2 regions of the Peribacillus sp. NPDC097675 genome follow, and region 2 is predicted to be linked to the other one. Evidence: riboswitches for the same ligand, from Rfam matches in the RefSeq annotation. Region 2 holds a riboswitch; the other holds the start of a gene.
The links. A riboswitch is a leader RNA that binds a small molecule or an ion and turns the genes downstream of it on or off. The one in region 2 is predicted to bind glycine.
Positions count from the first base shown of each region.

Region 1 (19,089 bases), on a different contig from region 2:
GGGTAAAGAGTTTTATTGGGGGTATGAAGGCTTAGAACCGCAGCAAAGTGCTGAAACCGCAAAAGAGTTTGAAGAGAGAAGCGGATACCGTGCAGTCCAATATGTCGACAGCCATGCAGGATATAAAGATTGGTTCATTCAGGAATTCAAGAAAGAGGGTTATACGATAGAATTAGGCAAAGGAATCAATCCACTACCCTTATCACAATTTCCTTCAATATACAGAGAATCCGTGCATATTTTAATGGCAGCCTTATATATGTGAAGGTGATTATTTTCGGAATATACTTCCAAAGAAATATAAGATGATTAATCGCCACATTTTCACTTTTTTCCTTTATAATGAAAGACATAAGAGGTTCATTCTGTAAATCTCTTACTCTTTTCTAATGTCTTGCTCACACATATGCCAGGCGTTTAGTTTTAAAGGGAGGTGTGTGGAGATTAAAGTGTTTAATGTAGCCCTCACTCAATTGCTGCCTATCTGTAAGATAGTAAGCATCGTTTTATTGTGTATCTCCACTACCCTTCTGATCTCGGCTTGTGAGCCTTCCAATGACCTTAGTAAACCCATGGCTGATACGGAAAAAGAACATTCCCAATCCAACCAGAAAACCTCAATAAGTACATTCGAAATTCCTGTTTCAGAAAAGGATAAGATTGAAGCTATTTATGGTTGGCTGGATTCCAACACCATCTTATATGCTGAAAAGAAAGATGGTACCGATTTCCCACAATTAATGGAATGGAATGTAGAAACAAATGCTTCGACCATTTATTATCAGCCTGCTTCCGATTTTACCGAAGTATCAATCAGTCCATCTGGTATGCATGTGATGATTTCTTCCTTCACATCATCAGGTAAGGCTTCCATCACTATCTTGGATCGAACAGGTAATCCGCAATATTCACTAGTGATACCTGCCTATGAATTGGCCTTTGATTGGAATGCATACCAAGAGGGTATGTTGTTTGTTACCAGTTTTTATGAAGATTGGACATACAGCAGTTATGTGATAAATGCAGAAGAGCAAACGGTTCGATCACTTGATTTTCCACAGCCTTTTGCTCAATGGGATAGTGAGAACGGACTGATGTTTCTTGATTGGAATAGGAATGAACCTGCTTTGACGGCTCCTTTAGAAAGAAAAGCGTTGAATGATGTGGCAGAGGAAAATTTAATGTTGGACGTCATTCATTTCAAAAAAGTGAAAACTGCGCTTATGACTATTCAAGTGGAGACAGAAAAACAAGATCGAGGTACATACGCATTTTATGATGATACAAATAAACCGATCCATTCTTTTTCCGTACCACTATTAAAAAGCTTTTCAGATTGGGTGATACCAGCCTATGATATCATTGAAAAAGATAAGGAACTAGTAACGTTCGTTCCTATAGAATCAAAAGATGCTGACCAATATGAAAGTAAGTTTACTTTAACTAAAATGAATTGGGAAACAGGTGCACAAGAAGAATTGATGAAGGACATGGAAAATGAACCATTGAGCTGTTCGCTTGATGGCAATCTATGCTTATATGGGAATCAATTCGAAAAAATAATTGATATGAAAACCCATCAAATAAAAAACTTATTCTAAGTAATTGAATGAACTAAATCAAAAGCTCGCCGCTTGGGCGAGCTTTTTCTTTTAATGGGCAACTGGAAAACCGCTGTTGATGATAGTCATAACAGTGAACCAGCCAAATACGGCTGCACTGCCTGCTGCGAATATGAAGCCTAAGAAGTTTCTTTTTTTAATTGTGGTAACGACAGCTGCTACACCCAATATTGCCACAAGTCCGAAAATGACCATTAATACCATATCAAAACCCCCTTTTCCCTAATTCAAAAACCCAATCCCTAATAATATACCCAGAGATTAAAGCAACTACCAAAAATATGTAGAAAAGATTGCATTTGTTAATATTTTAATATTTTTTCAATTGTTTGTCGAGGGTTAAAAGGTGACACTTCTATGTCGTGGGTAAATTGATTTAACCTTAAGGGCCAAGTTGGTGTAAGATAAGGGTAACAAAAATACATTGGAGTTGTTGATGATGAAATGGACTCAAATACCTCTAGGGCCTTTGCAAACAAATTGTTATATCGTTTCCAAAGGGGAGAAGTGCTTGATTATTGACCCGGGCGAGGAGCCACAAAAAATCATTCAGTACATACAGACGAAAAAATTCAAACCACTAGCCATATTATTGACGCATGCTCATTTTGACCATATCGGAGCATTGGATGCCATCCGCGAGCATTATGAGATTCCTGCGTACATTCATGAAAGGGAAGCCAAGTGGCTGCTTGATCCTGCCTTAAATGGTTCACAGAACTGGTTTCCCGAAAATCCCATGCGGATGAAGCCGGCTGATCATATCCTTGCAAGTGAACAGGAACTTACTATTGGCGATTTCACTTTTGAGGTACTGGAAACACCGGGACACTCGCCAGGTAGCATTTCCTATTATGCAAAGGAAGAACGGCTTCTCTTTTCGGGAGATGTTTTATTCCAGGGAAGCGTTGGCAGAACCGATTTAATAGGGGGTAGTGAATCGGTGCTTTTAAAAAGTATTGATACGAAATTGTTGCCGCTCTCTGATGATACGATTGTCTTCCCAGGGCATGGCCCCATTACGACAATTTTAGATGAAAAGGATACGAATCCCTTTTTAAAATAAATAATGTTGCAGGTGCTGATTCGGGCACCTGTTTTATTTGGCATGAATTTAATTGTTTGAATATTCAAATATAAGAATCTATACTGAATGTATTAGGGAACTGGAGGTGGGAATATGGAGAAGGCCTTGCATGGAATGATTAATAATAGTCTGCAGAAAAGAATTTCCTATCATGATTATATGGAATCTGTTCTCTACTCACCCACTTTAGGCTATTATATGCGCGAAAAAGAGAAAATCGGTAAGAACGGAGATTTCTATACTTCAGGTAATATTGGGGATTCATTTGGGAGGACACTGGCCAGGTGGTTTGTTTTCTTAATTAAGGAAAGAGGGCTTCCTCCTAATGTTGTTGAAATGGGCGCTGGAACTGGAAAGCTTGCCTATGACATTATTGGTTACATAAAAGAAGAAGAACCCCTGTTATGGGAGGAGTTCACTTATATCCTTGTGGAAAGCAGTCCTTATCATAATAAGCTACAGCAAAAGAGGCTGAGTCCATGTAAACAAGTCGTATTAGCCGCTGATCTTGAAGAGTGTCCCTTGATAAATGGAATCTTATTTTCCAATGAACTTTTCGATGCATTGCCCGTGCATATCATCGAAAAGGAAAAGGGTGAACTTTTAGAAATATTTATCACGATAAAAGAAGATAAATTAACGGAAATAAAGGAACCTCTTGAAAATCCTCATATCCTTTCCTATCTGGAAGAACATAATATTATATTGAATGAACATCAACGTTACGAAATACCGCTTAAGATGATTAAAGAATATGAGAGAATGACTCACCATCTCCAGTCCGGACTTCTTCTTACAATTGATTATGGATATACGGAAGCTGAATGGAAAGAGCCCGCTCATCGCCTTGGTAGCTTAAGAGCTTTCTCTCAACATACATTGGTAAATGAAGTACTTGAACGTCCCGGTGAAATGGACTTGACTACACATATACATTTCGACACCCTTATTAAACTTGGAAATAATAATAATCTAACATTGAAGGGGTTATTAGGACAGAATGACTTTTTGCTGAAAGGGGGAATTTTAGAAGAACTGAAGAATCATGAAGAGACTGACCCGTTCTCTGAACCTGCAAAGCATAACCGTGCGATTCGAAGCTTAATCATGCCAGGGGGACATAGCCAATATTTCAGAGTCTTGCTGCAAACAAAAAACTTAGACGAAAAAGTGACCCTATTTCGTAAATAAGATTATTAAAACCCATGGACTGATCGTCCATGGGTTTATGTATTTTGCTCTTAATGTGCAGCACCTGGGGTCATCATAAATACGCTCCAGTAGGAAAATCCTGCAAAGAAAACGGTAAGATAGGCACCAAAAACATAAATATACATGCGTTCAGACAACTTCAGGTAACTCAATAGTACAAAAAATCCGGTTTGTGCGAAGAATAGTAAAGACGTTTGGTGCATATGTCCAAGATAAAAGAAAATTGCCATAATCCCTGTCCAAAAGCCACAAACTCTAAACATGCGTTCCATCTGAATACCTCCCTATGTCTAGTCGTGTTCATTCTAAATAATTATAAATGAAATTGTAAGGTAATGTAAAGGATGCCTTTTGTTTCTAGGCGAGGATAGAGGCATTATAAGAACATGTTACGCAGTTAGCCATCATATTATCCATTTCCACAAGTTCGACATTTTCAAATAATGATTCAAACATACCTTTTAAGAAGAAATTGTGCATCGTACAGATTGTATTGGGATCTGCTGAGGTAACTTCTTTAAAGGGGCAGTTATAAATTCGAAAGAATATTTTATTATGATCCTCATCTACCATTATTTCGGGAGAGAACCCTGCAATCGTTGCAGCATTTTTAAGCATGCTGACTTTTTCATCGAAGCTCAGGTTGTCAATGGAGGTAGATTTGATTCTCAATTGTTGATTTATCAACTCTTCTCCGAACGATTTACCAGTCTCATAAAGCGCCTTTTTTCCTGCATCGCCCAGTGTCATCATTGTCTGAATGGCAATCTTTGAAAGGAGCTGATAGTCCCTGAAAGGAAAATGAAGTTGAATAACTTTATCTGATAAGCGGTAGATCCTGCTAGGACGTCCGCCTTTTCCCGTTTTTCGTGCCTCTGATGTCAGCATATCTACATCTTCAAGTTTAGATAGATGGAGGCGGGCCACATTGGGATGAATTTCAAAGGAGTCAGCGATTTGCTGGACAGAGACCCCATGATGATTATTCACGATATATTGATAGATATAATATCGTGTTGGATCTGCTAGTACGTTGGTGATTCTTAACGTTTGTTCCATTGTGTCCTCCTAATTCCAAGTTTAACTAATTATATTATAATACAGACAAAAAAAATTGGAATGAAAGAACCAACAAATTTACCTTAATTAAGAAAATGTTCACATTTCAATCGGATTTATAGAGTAAAAATATATACAAACATTATACAAATGTTGTACAATATCGTTATAGAAAGAAAAAAACACAATATGTGAACGGAGAGTGATAAAAGATGGAACGATTAACTTTCTTCTCGTATCCAAGCTGCACATCTTGCCGTAAAACAAAAAAATGGTTGAAGGCCAATCACGTGAGCTTCGATGAGCGTCATATATTCAAAGATACCCCAAACGAGAAAGAATTAAAGCGTATTCTCGAATTAACGACCGAAGGAATGGATGAGGTCTTGGCAACAAGAAGTGAAGCATATAAAAACTTAGACGTTAACATTGATGAGATGGTACTTTCCGATGTACTTCATCTATTGACAAACGAGCCAAAATTATTAAGACGACCGATTCTAATAGATGGTGAAAAGCTAGTGATAGGTCATAATGAAGATGCTTTACGAAATTTAGTTTCTCATAGCCTGGATTTGAAAATGAGCATATAAGTCTATTCTCGAATTTATTTTCGAGAATTTTTTTTATTAGGAAGGAATTTGTCTTATAACGTCGAAAATCTACTACAAGAAAATATGGAGGTGATGAATGATTGATATCGATTGAAAAAACAGCAGAAAAAATCCTTACCAATGCCATTAGACTATCGGCATCGGATATCCACTTTTTACCACGCAGGGAAGGCCCCCTCATTCAATTTAGAATTGATAACAAGCTCGTACCTCAAGAAAACCTCTCTTTCTTTGAAACGGAAAGGCTCATTTCCCATCTGAAATTTCTTGCCGCAATGGATATTGGCGAGAAAAGAAGGCCCCAAACCGGAGCCATCACCGTCAACCTGGCCAATAAAGTGGTTGGACTTCGACTTTCTACCTTGCCGACCACACATTCCGAGAGTTTGGTAATCCGATTGATCCCCCAGCAAAATATTCTACCTCTACAAAAGTTATCCTTGTTTCCCAATACCGCTCAAAAACTAATAGCCCTTTTGAAACATTCCCATGGGATGATCATATTCACAGGACCAACCGGAAGTGGAAAAACGACGACCTTGTATTCCCTTCTTCATCATGCACAAGAGATGATCAACCGAAATGTCATCACGCTTGAGGATCCGATTGAAAATGAATCAGAAAAAGTATTGCAAGTCCAAATTAATGAAAAGGCGGGCATAACGTATTCTGTCGGTTTAAAGGCGGCACTCAGGCATGACCCCGATATTATCATGGTCGGGGAAATAAGAGACTCCGAAACGGCCAAGATTGCAGTCAGGGCTGCCTTAACTGGCCATTTGATACTCACAACTATGCATACAAGAGATGCCCAAGGAGCCATTTCTAGGCTACTTGAATTCGGTGTAAGCTGGCTAGAGATTGAACAGAGCTTGATTGGCGTGACTGCTCAAAGATTGGTCGAGCTGAAATGCCCGCATTGTGAAGGTGAATGTAAGCCTGACTGCTCAATGACATACCGAAATAAGAGGGCAAGTGTGTATGAATTGCTTCATGGAAAAAGTCTAGCTGAAGTTCTGCAGGTGACGAAAGAGGAACAAGGAAAGGGGAAGGCCACTTACCGTCAGTTAAAAGACGAAATAGGGAAAGCGGTAGCGATGGGCTATGTGAATCAAGATGAATTTGAAAGGCTGGTTTACGAGGAGACCGAAAAGTAAATGGACGTTAAAAGAACAAGCTGTCTTTATTGCGAAGCTAGGTGAATTATTAGCCCATGGCTATCCCTTGGCCGAAGCAATCCACTTCCTGGAGTTCCAAGAATCGAAGAAAAAGTCCGGGGATTTCAATCGGGCTATTGAAGATTTAAGAAGTGGACACCCGTTGCATCAAGTGTTAACGAACCTTAAATTCCATCCAGAACTAGTGAGTTTTATATTTTACGGCGAACAATATGGCGACCTTGATCGAGCGTTGAAGGAAGGGGGACTTTATTGGAAGAAGCGAACGGAAGATACAGAAAAAGTGAAAAAGCTAATGGTCTATCCGATTTTCTTGTTCTTCTTTGTGAGCATCGTATTTTACGTTCTCCAGAGTGTTCTTCTTCCCAAGTTTCAAACAATTTTCTTTACGATGAATGTTAAACAGAATCTAATTCTGAATTTGTTGGCTGCTTCTTCAGGTATCCTCCCAACCATCCCCTTTATCCTTCTTGTATTGCTCCTTTTCTGTTATTTATTCAAGCAATTTTGGTTCGATAAGCTATGTCCCTTGAGGCAACGGCGACTATTATTGAAAATCCCTCTGGCAGGTCCCTTTTTTAAACTCTACGAAACATACTTTTTTGCAAGTCAGTTCAGCGGGTTGCTCGCTGGGGGACTATCCATTAACCAAAGTATTAAGTTATTCTCCATAAACCAGCAGCAACCATTCTATCAAAAACTTTGTTCCATCATTAAAGATGATTTGATGGAAGGGAGATCTCTAGAAGTAATCTTTCAGGAACAGCCATACTTCGATAAGAACTTGTCGATTATCACAGCAAATGGACAAAAGTACGGCCGGTTGGATTCGGAGTTACTTCACTACAGCCGTTTTTTACTGGAAAAGATTGAAGAAAGAATGAATACGATCATGAAAATCATACAACCGCTTCTCTTTTCATTAATTGGGCTATTGATTATTTCTATCTATTTGGCTGTCTTACTGCCAATGTTTTCTCTTCTCGATGGAATATAGGTACTAGAAAAAAACAGGAGGTGAATCTGCTCCGAAAATAATTGTGTGATACCTGTTATTTTCTTGTTTAGCAGATTGATATGAAGAAATATTTAAATGAGAAAGGCTTTACATTAATTGAGATGCTTATCGTATTGCTCGTTATTTCGATTCTATTGATCATCACCATACCAAACATCACAAAACATCAATCAACCATCCATTCCAAGGGTTGTGAAGCGTTTGTAAAAATGGTTCAGGCTCAAGTCCAGGCCTATGAAATCGACAATTCCAAGTTGCCTTCCGGTATTAGTGAATTGGAAACGCAAGGGTATCTTAAACAAAAATCCTGTCCGAATGGGGATAGCATCAGTATAGACAATAAAGGAAAGGTTACGGTCGTTGAGTAGCGACCTTGGGAGGGTTAGCCCTTCATCCGGAGGTTACACCATGTCGGAAACCCTAATTGTCCTGGTAGTATTTCTTCTGTTAAGTGCATTAGGTCTTAACTTATACCCGAATTTTTTTAAAGGAATGGAAAATAAAATGTTCCTTAATCAATTGAATGAAGATATTTTTTATGCTCAACAGTATGCAATAAGCCACGAAAGTTTGATTTATTTTTATATGGATAACGAGAGAGGTGTTTACACCATTTATTCATATAAGGAAGAAGGGATACTAGAGAGGACAATCCCGAAAGATATACGGTTTTTGAAAGGGACGTTGGGGGCTGCGTTTTATTTTAATCAGTATGGAAATGCATCGAAAGCCGGTACGATGACGATTGATACGACGAATGGGAAATACAAGCTAGTAGTCAATATTGGTAAAGGGAGGTTCAGGATTGAGAAACAGTAAAGGATACGTCTATTTAGAAATGATAGCTTCCGTTTCCATCTGTGTATTCTTAGTGGTGTCCATTCTGCCAATCCTTGTAGAGTCGATGTCCAATCGGAAAAATGTAGTCTTAAGGGCTGACGCCCACTATTTGCTGTATGAAAGGTTGTCGGCATACATGGACGGAGAGATAGGAGCTGTTAAAGAGGATATTACGTATCAGGAAAGACTATATGAATTGACCTGGAGTGCCCAAAAGGGGGGTTCCGATATGGTTGAAGGATGTGTTCGATATGAAAACGCAGCGGAAGAATATGAATCGATTTGTGATGTTGCGAAAAAATGAAGGGTTTACAATGATTGAAATGCTTTTTTCCTTAATGATCTTGATGACTATTTCACTCTTTGTCCTACAGCTTTTTACAATCATTCAAACACAGATAGGAACGAAAAATAAAATTCACCCTAAAGAGTGGGAGATTTTCACCTTGCAAATGCAACAGGAAGTCAGAAGCTCTAAAAGCCAGGATGTGGTGGGAAATAAATTGTTTTTACTGTCAGGTGAAGATTTATCCATGATTGAACAATATAATGACAAGCTTAGAAGACGTGTTAATGGCGAGGGCCATGAGGTCATTCTTCAGAACATATCGAATGTAGAAGTGGAAAAGAATGGCGATGTTATTGAGATCCATATAACGGATAAATCAGGTAAGAATTTCATACGGAAATTTCATCCTTTCCTTAAGAATCAGTTGGTGGCTGATGAATAATCAAAAAGGAGTCGTATTCCCGATGGTTATGATTATAGCTAGTGTATTTATCATGTTCTCAATCTTGATGATTGATCAATTTGTCATCGATAAAAAATTTTATAAAGAAGTAGAAGAGACGGAAATTTCCGATCACTTAGTGCATCTAGCCGTTAATGAGGTGACAGCCGAATGGGATGGAGAGTTACCTAAAAGCATTCAGGGGGATATCTCGTATCCGAATGGTGATGTGCATTATAAATTAACGAAACAAGATGTTCGTTATGCCTATATCGAATTTGCATCCTTGTCCAGGAATAATCGGACAAGTCGAATCATCATTCTTTATGATAAAAAAATAGGTAGAGTAATAGAATGGATAGAAAAACTCAAGGACTAGCCGTTCTTCTGATCTGAAGTACTGAAGATGAATAAGGGCGTACGATTAAAAGAAGCATATTTCGGACATACTTAGTCAGGGGTGATTTATATGTCGACAAATGCTTATATCAAATATATTACACAGCAAATCGTACAGTACTTCAATTTATCGAAGAGGGAAAGAAAAGAAAAACGGCTTCACCGAAAAGAGGATAAAGAACCTACTGTCTCTCATTGGTTCGGTATCGTTCCTTTTGCATTGTCCATGTTCATACGTAAAATCAAAAAGAGAAAGCAGATGTCTTGAGCTTCCGTTCAGACATCTGCTTTTTTTTGATTTGTTTAGGAGAAAGTTATGCTAATGCTCGGTCGGATAAATAAAACACCCCACCATTGATGATGGAAATTTGTATGTTTGGTTCATATTGGGCCTGCAATGCCTGTTTCTCGGTAAAATAGCTTTCACTTTTCTCCTCCATATCCTTATAGAAATGTTCCAACAATTCAAGGTCGGTCTGCCAACGTACCATAGCTTCTTCTGCCCAGGCATGGTCATCATTCTCAAAGCTTTTACGAATATAGGTATCAAGCCTGGACAAACCGCTTTTTGGCATGATTAAAGGCGAAAGGGTAAACGAGTTATCCGGTATTTTTGGAGTGACCTTGAGCGGCAATAAACGTTCGTGAAATCCTTCTATGATCTCCCCGGAAATCAAATTAAGACCAATAGACATGAAAATATCTTTTTTTCTGTCACATTGATAAGATATCTTTACGTTTTGTGTTAGCCAGGGGAGCAATGGACTTTGTCCGGTTTTTAAGAGAGGTCTATCCTCAAAAAGCCTGATGAAACCTGCCAGTCTTTTGGTTGATTGGATGATTTGGTGAAGCCGTGGCGACCCAAAGTGAATTTTTTCCCCTTTCATATCTGGTGGTGCCAGTTCGGGGTGCGTGATGAAAGTGAGTTGACCAGGATTTGGTATCCCCCCGGTTTTTTCGAGATAATGCCAATAAAAAGGTCTGTTCATCAGTTCCTTATCCATTTCAACTGTTAACTGAACTGTGAGATAGGCTGAGGTATCTTCTAGCACAACACAGTCATTCGCTTGAAAGTAGGTTAATAAAAAATCATGAATTTCCTGTTGCTGCATGAATTTCACCATCCTTCATATCTTGTGCGAACTGAATCATGGAAGTTAAATTATCCATTTTTATTTTCATTTCGCCTTCCGTTTTGGATTCTCCGACAACATCTATTAAATATTCCTCGATATTGGTTATTTCCAATTTTGTTAATATATCATCCAATTCCCCTATGACCTTTTCAAACAGATGAATTTTCTCATATAACAATTTCAATATATGTTCTTCCACAGTATTTTTCGTTGCAAAGTTATAGATCATGACGTCTTCCTCTTGCCCAAGCCGATGAATCCGTCCAATCCTTTGTTCTAATCTCATTGGATTCCAAGGTAGATCAAAATTAATCAAATGGTGGCAAAATTGCAGATTGATTCCTTCTCCACCAGCCTCGGTGGCAATCAAAACTTGGATTTTCTTTTGAAAGAGTTCCCTCATCCAATCTTTTTTCCCACGCTTAAATCCACCGCGAAAGGGTACGGAAGAAATGCCGTGTTGCTGTAAATACCATTGAAGATAAAGTTGGGTAGCCCGGTATTCGGTGAAAATGATCACCTTGTCATCAATTCTTTTAATAAGTTCCAAAGCTTTCTCAGCCTTTGAATTCTGTTCGGTAAGATTCACCTTCTCGAAAAGTTCATCTAACTTTGATTCGAATTCAGCGCTCGGTTCTTTATATTTTTCCTTCATATTCTTCAATGTATAGTAGACTGCTTCTCTGCTACTGCATGCTTCCCTTTGGAGGGTAAGTGAAGAAAAAGCGCTTCCCTTCGTACCTTCTGACATCGGTTTAAACTTGGTTACGGCATCATACAAGGCTTGTTCTGTCGGTGAAAATTCAATGATAATCGTTTCGACATTCCGCTTCGTCCATTCTATCCCCGTATCGGCACGGCGATTCCTTATCATGACCGTATTGACGAGGTCCTTTAAATGCTCATCTTCAAGAATGTTCCGACCTTTCCCTTTATATTTCTCGGAAAAGAGTGTGGCATTCCCTAAGTGTCCAGGTTTTAATAAAGAAACGAGATTAAAGATTTCTTCGACTTTATTTTGAATCGGAGTTGCAGTCAGCAATAAACAAAATTTCTTTTTAAGATTTTGAACAAATTCATAGTTCTTCGTTTTATTATTTTTAAGTTTATGAGCTTCATCGATAATGATAAAGTCATATTCTAAATTAGAGATGATATCCCGATGGGGGGCTCGTTTAGCCGTATCGATGGACGAAATAACGATATCACATGATTCCCATACATAACTCTTTCTCTGTACGACTGCGGGAATATGAAATTTAGTATTCAATTCGAAAGCCCATTGGGTGACAAGTGATGCAGGCACAAGGATCAAAACTTTCTTGACTAGGCCGCGAATCATATATTCTTTTAAAATCAATCCTGCTTCAATCGTCTTACCAAGTCCGACTTCATCAGCCAATATGGCTTTGCCATTCATATCTTCAACTGCCTGTCGCGCTGCTTCTAATTGATGGGGAAGCGGCGTGAGGTTTGGAAGATGTTTTGGGGCTTGTAGACCCTCGAAATCAGGAATGATCAGGTTCTCTTCCATATGGACAGCCAATTTATAAAGGTCCCAGTTTCCCCACGGTCCATCATTTTCCATCTTTTGAAGAAATTCATCATTCCACTCAGAACTGAAGGATATATTAATTTTCATTGATACTTGCTCCTTCTTAACACGTAATTTTCTTATTTGTTGTTGGACCCATGTCGATCATGTAATAAAATCTTTCTCTACGAAAGTTATTGCAGAGAAAAGTATCTTGGGGTAGGATGTAAATATATTTAGAAAATTGCAATAGTAATGAAATATAAGAATGAGTTTACAAATCTTAGTATTCATAGTATTAGCATTCGGCGCATGCTTTATCCAAGATTAACAAAGCATAGATATTGCATTAGTTCTAGATATTTGAAAAACGTTCAGTCGGGAATTGTTGATTTTTTAACCATTTCCATTAATAAGCGGGTGATGGTAAGGGGAGAGACTACATATCTATAGATGTAGCGCCGAAGGAGCAAGCTTAGCAGTGAATCTCTCAGGCAAATGAACTCTTATCGGACGCGACTCTGGAGAGCGCCAGACTACTAATGATGGCCACCAAAGGGGAAAACCTATTATATAGGTAAACTTTCAGGTTTCAGGACAGAGAAAAAGCCAGTTTGGCTTTCTCTGTCCTTTTTTGTGTCCTTTTTCACATTTAATGGATTCTAGGGAAAACAGCTGGTGATAAAGGTAAGCATTCATAAATAGGGGAGGTCATTTTTTGAGCACTTTGAAAAGAACGCCATTATTCGAGGTTTATAGTGAAAACGGTGGGAAAACGATAGATTTTGGTGGTTGGGAACTTCCGGTACAGTTTTCGGGCATTAAAGATGAACACGAAGCTGTACGTACGAAAGCAGGCTTATTCGATGTATCGCATATGGGAGAGATAGAGGTGAAAGGCCTTGAAAGCCTTGTCTTTTTACAAAAGATGCTGACAAATGATGTATCTAAGCTGAAAAAGGGTGGAGCATTATACACGGCCATGTGTTATGAAAATGGAGGGACGGTTGACGATCTTATCGTTTATCAAAAAGCGGATGACGATTATCTGCTCGTGGTTAATGCAGCCAATATCGAAAAAGACTTTAATTGGCTTCAGGCTAATGGTATGGAAGGTGTCAAAATCCATAATGTTTCAAACGATTATGCACAACTCGCTTTGCAGGGCCCCCATGCAGAAAAAATATTGCAAAAAATAACCGAAAATACGGATTTGAGCACGATTGGCTTTTTTAAATTTAAAGAAGACGTCGACATTCATAATATATCCACGATGGTTTCACGTACAGGGTATACGGGAGAAGATGGCTTCGAGATATACTGCCAGAGTGAAGATGGTCCTGCCCTTTGGAGAGCGATTTTGGAAGCCGGTAAGGAAGAAGGAATACAACCGATTGGATTGGGGGCTCGTGATACCCTCCGGTTTGAAGCAAAACTACCATTATACGGGCAGGAACTTTCACCGGATATCACTCCAATCGAAGCCGGTATTGGATTTGCGGTTAAAACGGAGAAGGATTCTGACTTTTTTGGGAAAGCTGTGCTTCGTGAACAAAAGGATAAAGGGGCACCGCGTAAGCTTGTTGGTATCAAGATGATCGAACGTGGCATACCTCGGCATGGCTATAAAGTATACAGCGGGGACAAAGCCATTGGTGAAGTAACGACAGGGACTCAGTCGCCAACATTGAAAAAAAATGTAGGATTGGTGCTTATAGATAAGAACCATTCAGATCTTGACACCGAAGTTGAAGTAGAAATACGCTCAAAAAGACTGAAAGCTATTATTATAAATACGCCTTTTTATAAAAAAAGAGGAAAGTAGAAGGGAATGGTCCATAAGATGAAACATCGTTACTTACCGATGACAGAACAGGATAAACAGGAAATGTTGGAAGTTATAGGAGTCAAAACTGTAGATGATCTTTTCAGTGATATTCCAGAAAGCGTTCGCTTTCAAGGTGAATATGACATAAAACCAGCCAAATCGGAACCAGCTTTACTGAAAGAATTATCAAAACTAGCTTCCAAAAATGCGGATCTTAAAAACTATGTATCCTTCCTTGGAGCGGGTGTATATGATCATTATTCACCTGTCATTGTGGATCACGTCTTATCCCGTTCGGAGTTTTATACAGCCTACACCCCTTATCAGCCGGAAATTTCTCAAGGGGAACTTCAGGCCATTTTTGAATATCAAACGATGATTAGTGAATTGACGGGTATGGAGGTTGCGAACTCCTCCATGTATGACGGGGGAACGGCATTAGCCGAAGCAGCCATGCTTGCTGCCGGTCAAACACACAGGAAAAAGATCCTCATCTCAGCAACAGTACATCCAGAATCAAGAGAAGTGGTGAAAACATATGCCAAAGGACAACGTGTTGAAGTCATCGAGATTCCTCATAAAAATGGTGTCACGGACTTGGCAGCATTAAAGGACCTGGCTATGGATGATATTGCAGGCGTGATTGTACAGTACCCGAACTTTTTCGGACGCATCGAACCGTTGAAGGAGATGCAAGAGCTCATACATAATGTGAAATCCATGTTCATCGTGTCCAGTAATCCACTTGCACTTGGTGCATTGACCCCACCAGGTAAACTGGGTGCTGATATCGTGACAGGCGATGCCCAGCCATTCGGAATTCCGGCCGCCTTCGGTGGACCTCATTGCGGATATTTTGCGGTCACGAAGAAACTGCTCCGTAAAGTCCCAGGCCGTCTAGTAGGGCAGACGGTTGATGAAGACGGGAAACGTGGATTTGTACTGACGCTTCAGGCACGAGAGCAACATATACGCCGTGACAAGGCGACATCCAATATATGTTCCAATCAGGCATTAAATGCATTAGCAGCCTCTGTGGCGATGACGGCACTAGGGAAAAAGGGCGTCAAAGAAATGGCTGTGCAAAATATTCAAAAAGCTCATTATGCAAAAAAAGCACTACAGGAACATGGAATAGAAGTTGTATTTGAAGGACCCTCATTTAATGAATTCGTCATTAAACTTTCTCTTCCCTTCAAAGATGTCAATAATAAGCTCTTTGAAAAAGGAATGATTGGCGGCTTTGATTTAGGTTCGGTTTATCCGGAGTTGCCAAATCATATGTTAGTGGCAGTTACGGAACTTAGAACAAAAGAAGAAATCGATGCATTTGCGCAGGAACTGGGAGGGCAACTATGAATAATCAAGATCAATCACTCATTTTTGAAATCAGTACATCCGGTCGAATTGGATATAGCCTTCCGGAAATGGATGTAGCGGGCGTTTCACTCGAGGAGATCATTCCTGCTGATTATATACGTGAAAACGAAGCTGAGCTTCCAGAGGTTTCAGAGCTGGATATCATGCGTCATTATACGGCTCTATCAAAGCGGAATCATGGTGTGGACTCTGGGTTCTATCCGCTCGGGTCCTGCACGATGAAGTATAATCCGAAAATCAATGAAAACGTAGCAAGATATAATGGTTTTTCCCATATCCATCCCTACCAAGATCCATCGACCGTTCAAGGTGCTTTGGAGTTATTATATGATCTACAGGAACATTTAATTGAAATTACGGGAATGGACCAGGTGACTTTACAACCGGCTGCGGGTGCGCATGGTGAATGGACGGGTCTAATGATGATAAGGGCTTTCCATGAAGCCAATGGGGACTTAAACCGGACGAAAGTCATCGTTCCCGACTCGGCTCATGGAACGAATCCGGCATCGGCAACGGTCGCCGGTCTGGAAACGATAACCGTGAAATCCAATGAATTCGGGCTCGTGGACCTTGAAGATTTGAAACGAGTCGTAGGTCCAGATACGGCAGCACTAATGCTGACGAATCCGAATACGTTAGGCTTATTCGAAGAGAATATCCTCGAGATGGCACAGGTTGTTCATGAGGCTGGTGGAAAATTATATTATGATGGAGCTAACCTCAATGCCGTTCTTTCCAAAGTCCGCCCAGGAGATATGGGATTTGATGTTGTGCATTTGAATCTCCATAAAACATTCACCGGCCCTCATGGAGGCGGAGGACCTGGATCTGGTCCAGTAGGGGTAAAGGCGGAACTGATTCCCTATTTGCCTAAACCGCTTGTGATCAAAGATGGTGATCAATATGTTCTTGATTATGACCGTCCGCAATCCATTGGACGCGTCAAGCCCTTTTATGGTAACTTCGGCATCAATGTAAGGGCATATACGTATATCAGGTCGATGGGTCCGGACGGTCTTAAGACCGTTACCGAGAATGCAGTCATCAATGCAAATTATATGATGCGTAGGCTGGAGCCGTATTTCGATTTGCCGTATAACCGTCATTGTAAGCATGAATTTGTACTAAGTGGACGTAGGCAAAAGATGTTGGGTGTTCGCACATTGGATATCGCCAAAAGGTTACTGGATTTTGGGTATCACCCACCAACCATTTACTTTCCGTTAAATGTAGAAGAGGGAATGATGATTGAACCGACTGAAACGGAGTCAAAGGAAACGTTGGACGCTTTTATTGATGCAATGATACAAATAGCCAAAGAGGCAGAAGAAACCCCTGAAATCGTTCAGGAGGCGCCTCATACAACAGTAATTAAACGCCTGGATGAAACATTGGCTGCCAGGAAACCAATTCTTCGTTATCAAGGTTAACGATTCGTATAAAAAAATCCCTGCCAACTGGCGGGGATTTTTTCGTTTGGGCATTCCTATGTATCACGTGGAAATAAGACGCTTAATTGTTATTCATGCTTCCCTTTCCCGTACCGAACACAAAATGCACTTATTTCTTCGCCTTAATCTTACCTGTCCACATTTTGAATCCGCCTTTTAAATGGAAAAGTTCTCTGTAGCCCTTCTTGTATAGCATGGCTGCAGCTCTTCCACTAATGATTTCACTTTGAGCGTACAAATAAACAGGCTTGTCCTGTCTAATTTCGACTAACCGGGTCTTCATTTGTGTCATAGGGATATTTCTTGCGCCTAAGATATGGCCATTATCAAAATCATTGGGTTCCCGCACATCGATTAATTGCACTTTTCTGTAGTTTGCAATAAATTCTTCCTGTGTTAAGGTTTTAACGATCTTACGTTGACGGAACCAATTAAAAAGTGAATATGCAACGATGGCTACTATGATGACGATTAGTGTATATAAAATCTCCAAACATAAAAACTCCCTTCTACCTAAACGAATACAGACAATGTCTATTATATAATTGGTTGCACCAATAATCAAAAAAAACTTCATAAATATTTCTAGCTTTTCTTCCTTTCTTTTTAAGCGTGCAAAACTCTGGTAAACTACTATTTGTGAGTTTTTTTAAAGAGGGTCTAATGAGCCTAGCGGAAAAGAGGGGTAAGTATGGCAAAAGAAAAATGGGGATTCATTGATTCAGGTAATTGTTCGGCTGCTTATAATATGGCAATGGATGAAGCGCTCCTAAACTGGCAGAGTAATGGAGAAATTCCACCCATTATCCGATTTTACGGGTGGAAACCAGCTACATTGTCAATTGGGTATTTTCAAAAGGCAGAAGCTGAAATAGATCTAGCAGAAGTTAAAAGGCAAGGTTTAGGTTTCGTCCGCAGACCTACAGGAGGACGGGCTGTTTTGCATGAACATGAATTAACCTATAGTGTAATCCTCCCCGAGTCCTATCCGGGAATGCCAAATACAGTTACAGAAGCATATCGAGTGATTTCTGAAGGAATATTAATAGGGTTTAGAAATTTAGGATTGGATGCTTATTTTTCTGTGCCGGAAACCGAGCAGGAAAAAGCGCTGTTAAAATCACCAAAGTCCTCAGTCTGTTTCGATGCCCCAAGCTGGTATGAGCTAGTCGTTGAGGGAAGAAAAGTTGCTGGCAGTGCACAAACGAGGCAAAAAGGTGTGATCCTTCAACATGGAGCTATCCTGCTTGAACTTGATGAGGATAAGTTATTTAGTGTATTTAAATTCTCCGATGAGCGGAAAAAAGAAAAAATGAAAAATAATCTAAAGAATAAAGCAGTGGCGATCAATGATCTTGCCGGTAGAAAAATATCAATTCTCGAAGCGAAACAAGCCTTTGAAAAAGGATTTGCTGAAGGACTGTCGATTGAATTGGAACCATTTGAACTGAATGGACAGCAATTACAGGAAGTGAAGGACATTGCCAAAAATAAATACGAAAGCGATGACTGGAATTTTTTGAGGTAGAAAAAGCAAGAGAATGAAATTCGATAATAAATAAGTTTTTTCAGATTTGTGTGAACAAGTTTGCTTTTCCTTTAACGTCAGGGCTTTGAAAGAGGTAGACAAAAAGCAAGGTTGAAATTCATTGAAATCTGTCGAAAATTTATTCAAAATCGACATTTTCCTCCCTTTTGCTAACTCAGTTAATAGATTTATCGTTTGACAAAATCAAAAGACAATCAACGTGGACACAATATATAGTAGTTTAAATAATTACTTAAACACTACATGTTGAATTTTGAGTTTCGCTATGATAAATTTAGTGTAACTTGTTAAGCGAAACGGACATGTAGACTACATATTGATTTTTGCAACAAGAACGGATCTTGAAACATGTAAAGGAGAGGGAATTATGTCAGTTGTAATTAAAGAAGCTTTAAAGGTTGATCTAGAAAGGTTGAATAAAGATATATCTTTATTTCCCCAAGTTCAT
Region 1 is NZ_JBNNSK010000001.1:383,321-402,409, forward strand. Features, by position in the region: gene ACQKL5_RS01880 (M14 family metallopeptidase) at 1-265, shown strand, start outside; gene ACQKL5_RS01885 (hypothetical protein) at 438-1,601, shown strand; gene ACQKL5_RS01890 (DUF2759 domain-containing protein) at 1,653-1,826, opposite strand; gene ACQKL5_RS01895 (MBL fold metallo-hydrolase) at 2,062-2,688, shown strand; gene ACQKL5_RS01900 (class I SAM-dependent methyltransferase) at 2,803-3,900, shown strand; gene ACQKL5_RS01905 (DUF2626 domain-containing protein) at 3,951-4,193, opposite strand; gene ACQKL5_RS01910 (helix-turn-helix transcriptional regulator) at 4,279-4,980, opposite strand; gene ACQKL5_RS01915 (Spx/MgsR family RNA polymerase-binding regulatory protein) at 5,193-5,573, shown strand; gene comGA (competence type IV pilus ATPase ComGA) at 5,675-6,751, shown strand; gene comGB (competence type IV pilus assembly protein ComGB) at 6,711-7,769, shown strand; gene comGC (competence type IV pilus major pilin ComGC) at 7,850-8,158, shown strand; gene comGD (competence type IV pilus minor pilin ComGD) at 8,199-8,609, shown strand; gene ACQKL5_RS01940 (hypothetical protein) at 8,596-8,934, shown strand; gene comGF (competence type IV pilus minor pilin ComGF) at 8,882-9,361, shown strand; gene comGG (competence type IV pilus minor pilin ComGG) at 9,354-9,740, shown strand; gene ACQKL5_RS01955 (YqzE family protein) at 9,831-10,028, shown strand; gene ACQKL5_RS01960 (YqhG family protein) at 10,075-10,872, opposite strand; gene ACQKL5_RS01965 (DEAD/DEAH box helicase) at 10,850-12,538, opposite strand; glycine riboswitch at 12,851-12,946, shown strand; glycine riboswitch at 12,950-13,033, shown strand; gene gcvT (glycine cleavage system aminomethyltransferase GcvT) at 13,149-14,255, shown strand; gene gcvPA (aminomethyl-transferring glycine dehydrogenase subunit GcvPA) at 14,274-15,617, shown strand; gene gcvPB (aminomethyl-transferring glycine dehydrogenase subunit GcvPB) at 15,614-17,071, shown strand; gene ACQKL5_RS01985 (rhodanese-like domain-containing protein) at 17,202-17,585, opposite strand; gene ACQKL5_RS01990 (lipoate--protein ligase family protein) at 17,784-18,620, shown strand; gene ACQKL5_RS01995 (vitamin B12-dependent ribonucleotide reductase) at 19,009-19,089, shown strand, end outside.
Region 1: another riboswitch for glycine. It lies ahead of gcvT (glycine cleavage system aminomethyltransferase GcvT); the one in region 2 lies ahead of ACQKL5_RS08895 (amino acid permease).

Region 2 (4,981 bases):
AATAACTTGCTATAACGATAGCTAGGAAAACGAACCCGACAATCAAGGAAATCCGGGTACTCGGGTTAAACCACATCCCGACCAATACCAACAGTAAGAAAGCAATTGTTGCATAGTTGGTATAAGGGGCAAAAGGCATTTTGAATGGATGGTGTTTCATTTCCTCCGCTCGTACCTTCCTGAACCTTAGCTCACTAATAAGAATCACGAACCATGGAATCATCCCGGGCAACACACTGGCACTATACACATACAGGAAGATTTCTGGCGGAGCTAGGTAGTTCAGGACGACACCAATGGCCAAGCCCACCATGACAGCGATTGTACAATAGGCCGGCACTCCGCTTTTCGATACTTTGGCAAAGATTTTTGGTGCTTGCCCGTTCATTGCAAGGGTATAAAGCATGCGCCCTGCACTGAATATCCCACTGTTACATCCTGACATCGCCGCCGTAATCACGACAAAGTTGATGATCCCTGCTGCTGCCGTAATACCGACTTTGGCAAAGGTGGAAACGAATGGACTTCCAAGCCCGTCTAGTTGATTCCAAGGAAAGACGGTGACGATGACAAATATTGCGCCAATATAGAAGATTAATATGCGCCATATGATCGTTTGAATCGCTTTTGTGATGGTCCTTTTCGGGTCTTTCGCTTCCCCGGCAGTAATCCCGATGAGTTCAACGCCTTGATAAGAAGCCACGACTAGAGAAAGTGCAAAGAAAAATCCTTTCCATCCCCCTGTGAAGAATCCACCGTTAGCCCACAAATTGGATAGACCAATCGCCTCTCCACCATTTCCGATTCCGAAAAAGATAAGACCTAGGCCGGCAACGATCATCAAGATGATCGTGACTATTTTAATGAGCGCAAACCAAAACTCAAATTCACCGAAGGATTTTACAGAAATAAGGTTGGCCGCCCCAAGGATGACCATTGCCACTACACCTGGTATCCAAGCAGGTAACTCAGGGAACCAATATTTCATATATAACCCTACGGCGATGATTTCTGACATGCCGACCAACACCCATAGAAACCAGTTGCTCCAGGCAGTTATAAACCCTGCCAATGGATGAATATAATCACTCGCAAATGTTGCAAAGGAACCCGTATTAGGTTCTAAATATAGCATTTCCCCCATTGAACGCATGATGAAAAAGATAAAAATCCCGGCTATGGCATACGCCAGCATGACGGAAGGACCTGTCCATTTTATTGTGCTGGCAGATCCCATAAACAACCCAACACCAATCGTACCGCCCAAAGCGATCATTTGAATATGACGCGCCTCCAGCCCTCTCGTTAATTCTTTGTTAGACATGGTTAACTCCTCCATATGATCAAGCTTGAAATGACTATTCTCTTACCGATTTATTTAATATTAGTAAACTAGTATGCATGCAATTTCTCTTAGTACTATACCCCACAAAATAATTTCCTATCTTATAATAATAAATATTCTGTCAAAATACAAATGTACTTTCAGGAAATACAGTGCATTATTTAATTTAGTAGAAAAATATCCTCATGTAAGCTTCAATTCTTGAGGTCATAGAAGTTATCTCTTTTTTCTCATCAGCTTGTTCTCTTACCGTCGGTTCTTTTTCTATTATCACTACACTTACAATATATCCCTTTGACCTCTTCCTAATTCAGTGATAGAATTCCATTATTATTTCAAAAGAACAATAAATGTTTTCCTCTCATTGGAATCATTTATTAACCGCATACTAAGCAAGCGATGAATGCTATGGGTCACACTATAGCAGGAGCAGCTTCTGGAGAGACTGTACAAAACGTGCAGCGCCGAAGGATTCACAATCTCAGGCAAAAGGACAGAAGAGTAACGAATATTTGTTATTCTTTTTAACCTTTCGAGATTGGACTCCCAATCTCTTTTTTTATTGTCTTTTTTCCAATCATCATCAAAAAACGAAGTGAAATCGCTACATAAGTGGACAGATTCATTGCCCTAGTGATTGATTGGCATCAAAGACAAAGTACTTACATCTTAGAAATTCAACAATGGGGGCGCAGAAAGTGGCTAATCAAGAATTGAAAAGGGATTTGAAAAATCGGCATGTACAACTCATCGCCATAGGTGGAACCATTGGTACCGGGTTATTTTTGGGATCTGGTAAAGCCATTCAGTTGGCGGGTCCCTCCATTATCTTTTCGTATTTGATAATCGGGATTTCCTTATTTTTTGTCATGAGGGCTTTAGGGGAATTACTCTTGTCCAATGCAGGGTATACATCATTCACCGAATTCGCGACTGAATATATCGGTCCTTGGGCTGGGTATGTGACCGGCTGGACCTATTGGTTCTGTTGGATCATGACGGCCATGGCCGATATCATTGCTGTCGGTGTCTACATGCAGTATTGGTTCGATATTCCGCAGTGGGTTCCGGCACTTGCTTGCTTGGTGATCCTATTGGGATTGAACCTGTTGACTGTGAAACTATTTGGGGAACTGGAATTCTGGTTTTCCCTCATTAAAATCATCACCATTGTCGCCTTGATCATTGTTGGGGTCATCTTACTTGCCATTGGTTTCCAAACTGAGACAGGTACCGTTTCCCTCAACAATCTTTGGAGTCATGGCGGCATGTTCCCGAACGGGGTATCAGGCTTCTTGCTATCCTTACAGTTGGTCGTCTTCTCCTTTGTCGGAGTTGAGTTAATCGGAGTGACAGCAGCTGAAACAGCGAATCCGAAAAAGAACATTCCATCAGCCATCAATAAAATCCCCTTCCGGATTTTGCTTTTCTATGTGGGTGCCATCGTCGTCATCCTTTCCGTCAATCCATGGACGCAGCTGGATGCGTCAAGCAGTCCTTTCGTCGAAGTCTTTGCCTTGATCGGGATTCCGATTGCTGCTGGCATTATCAACTTCGTCGTGTTGACGTCGGCCGCTTCCGCGGGTAATAGCGGATTGTTTTCAACAAGCCGCATGCTTTATACGTTAAGCAACAATAATGAAGCTCCTGCTCCACTTGGAAAATTAAATAAACATGCTGTTCCAAGTACCGCATTGATTACATCCACCATCGTCGTTTCCATCGGTGCATTGCTAAGCAAAGTCATACCGGAACAAGCCTTTACCATCGTGACGACAATCAGTGCCATCTGCTTCATTTGGGTCTGGAGTATCATCTTGATATCCCATATCAGGTATACGAAAAAAAGGCCGGACTTGAGGGCCCAGTCGACTTTCCGGGCTCCTTTGACACCTTTCATCAATTATGTGATTTTAGGATTGTTTGCCTTCATCTTAATCGTCATGCTATTTGCTGAAGCCACCCGGTCCTCATTATTGCTGACACCGATTTGGTTACTTCTTTTAGTTGTCCTATATAACTATAGAAAAAATAGGCTATGTTAAAGGCAAAGGTTGATTTATAGTGAAAGGGTATGGTCACACGTACCCAACACCTGATTAAATTAAGTTCACCTCAATTGGTTATTGTAAGAACGAGTTTGTGAAAGATTACACTTAATCTAACGGGACATAACAGTTAAAGTAGGCTATTTGTAAAAATAAGGGACATAATATAAATAGAACCCGACACAATAAACTTGAACTAATTATAAAGGGGGAAGTTTTATGTCAGTGTTGAAGGAGACCCTGAAAAAAGCACTTCTTTTATGTGCAGTATTTATAACCTTTTCACAAAGTGTTCAGGCAGAAGAAAATCCTGAACAAAAAGGGAAAGTAGTTTATCAAATCCACTATGATTATGAACCAATCTATAATTTGCTAAAAGTTAGTCAAAAGGAATATAAGCAATACTGGGAAGAGGGTCTTCCTATTGCTGAAATGAAAGGGTCTCTTTCAGAAGAAAATTATTTCGACCTTGTTTATCGGTTAAAAGAACATGATATCGAGTGGTTTATTAATAACAGGAAACCAAATAATCAATGAACTAATGGGTAGCTTAGTAAGATGAAAAAAGGGATATCAAAATACAATGAGCTTGGAGATATATTTCCCAGCTCATTTTCTATGTGCACCTTTTATTTAGAATGCATAGTCTCTCAGCCTTAACTTGTCTGCTGTTTCCCATGTTCCATGAACACTTGCCAAGATAAGCATTTGCTTTTTCTTGCTTAAATCATTCTCCATTTTTCAACTGTCAAGAAATTGAAACCACACTACATATAGTTGTAAATACTTCGTAGAAACTCCATTAAAGCGACTTAACCATCTCTTTAAACGGGAATGGTAATTATTAATATTATTGAGGTGGTAGATGCCTTTCTTTACATATTCTTTCTTACTGCCGTTTATGATGATGTGCTCCACATCGATATTAGATGTATAAGACTTGTAAGATTTGGAATCATTCTTCTCCCTTTATGGCTTTCTAAGTAGTATGTTTCATCTACTTCTACATTCTTCAAAAACACCTATATTTTCTTTTGCGAGAGCAGACAACACTTTATGCCTCCAGTAAAAATCAGTGACGTGAGTAATGCCCACTTTTTTAGCGGTTTCACGAAGTGATAGACCATTCAACATACATTCAATAAACGGAATCCATTTGTCTGCCTTTTTTGAACGGTACATAGGGGAATTTGTCAAATCACTGCTTAATTTATGACAGTCTTTGCACTTATAACGTTGGCGACCATCTCGTTTACCATAACGAACCACTGATGTACTTCCACAATGACGACAATGAAAACCGTGTGAAAACTTCCTCTCTCTTAATTCACCAATTAAAGCTCCTTGTTGGGAAGTCGATACCGAGAAATAGAGAGTTAGATAATTTAAAAATGGATTCTTTGTCCCTATCATTTAAAGAAGAAATATCAGCTAGTATGGTCGTTAAAGTCATTTGAATGCTCCTTTTGTAATTTACAGTCAGGATCCCACAAAAGAAGAGGGTTTATTCAATATCAACCAATAACTTTAACATAGCCTTGATTTAAAATAGTAATTCTTCTAAACTGCTTCTTTCCTTCCAGAAAAA
Region 2 is NZ_JBNNSK010000005.1:164-5,144, forward strand. Features, by position in the region: gene ACQKL5_RS08890 (amino acid permease) at 1-1,324, opposite strand, end outside; glycine riboswitch at 1,772-1,852, shown strand; gene ACQKL5_RS08895 (amino acid permease) at 2,044-3,390, shown strand; gene ACQKL5_RS08900 (hypothetical protein) at 3,613-3,930, shown strand; partial or broken gene ACQKL5_RS08905 (transposase-like zinc-binding domain-containing protein) at 4,027-4,846, opposite strand.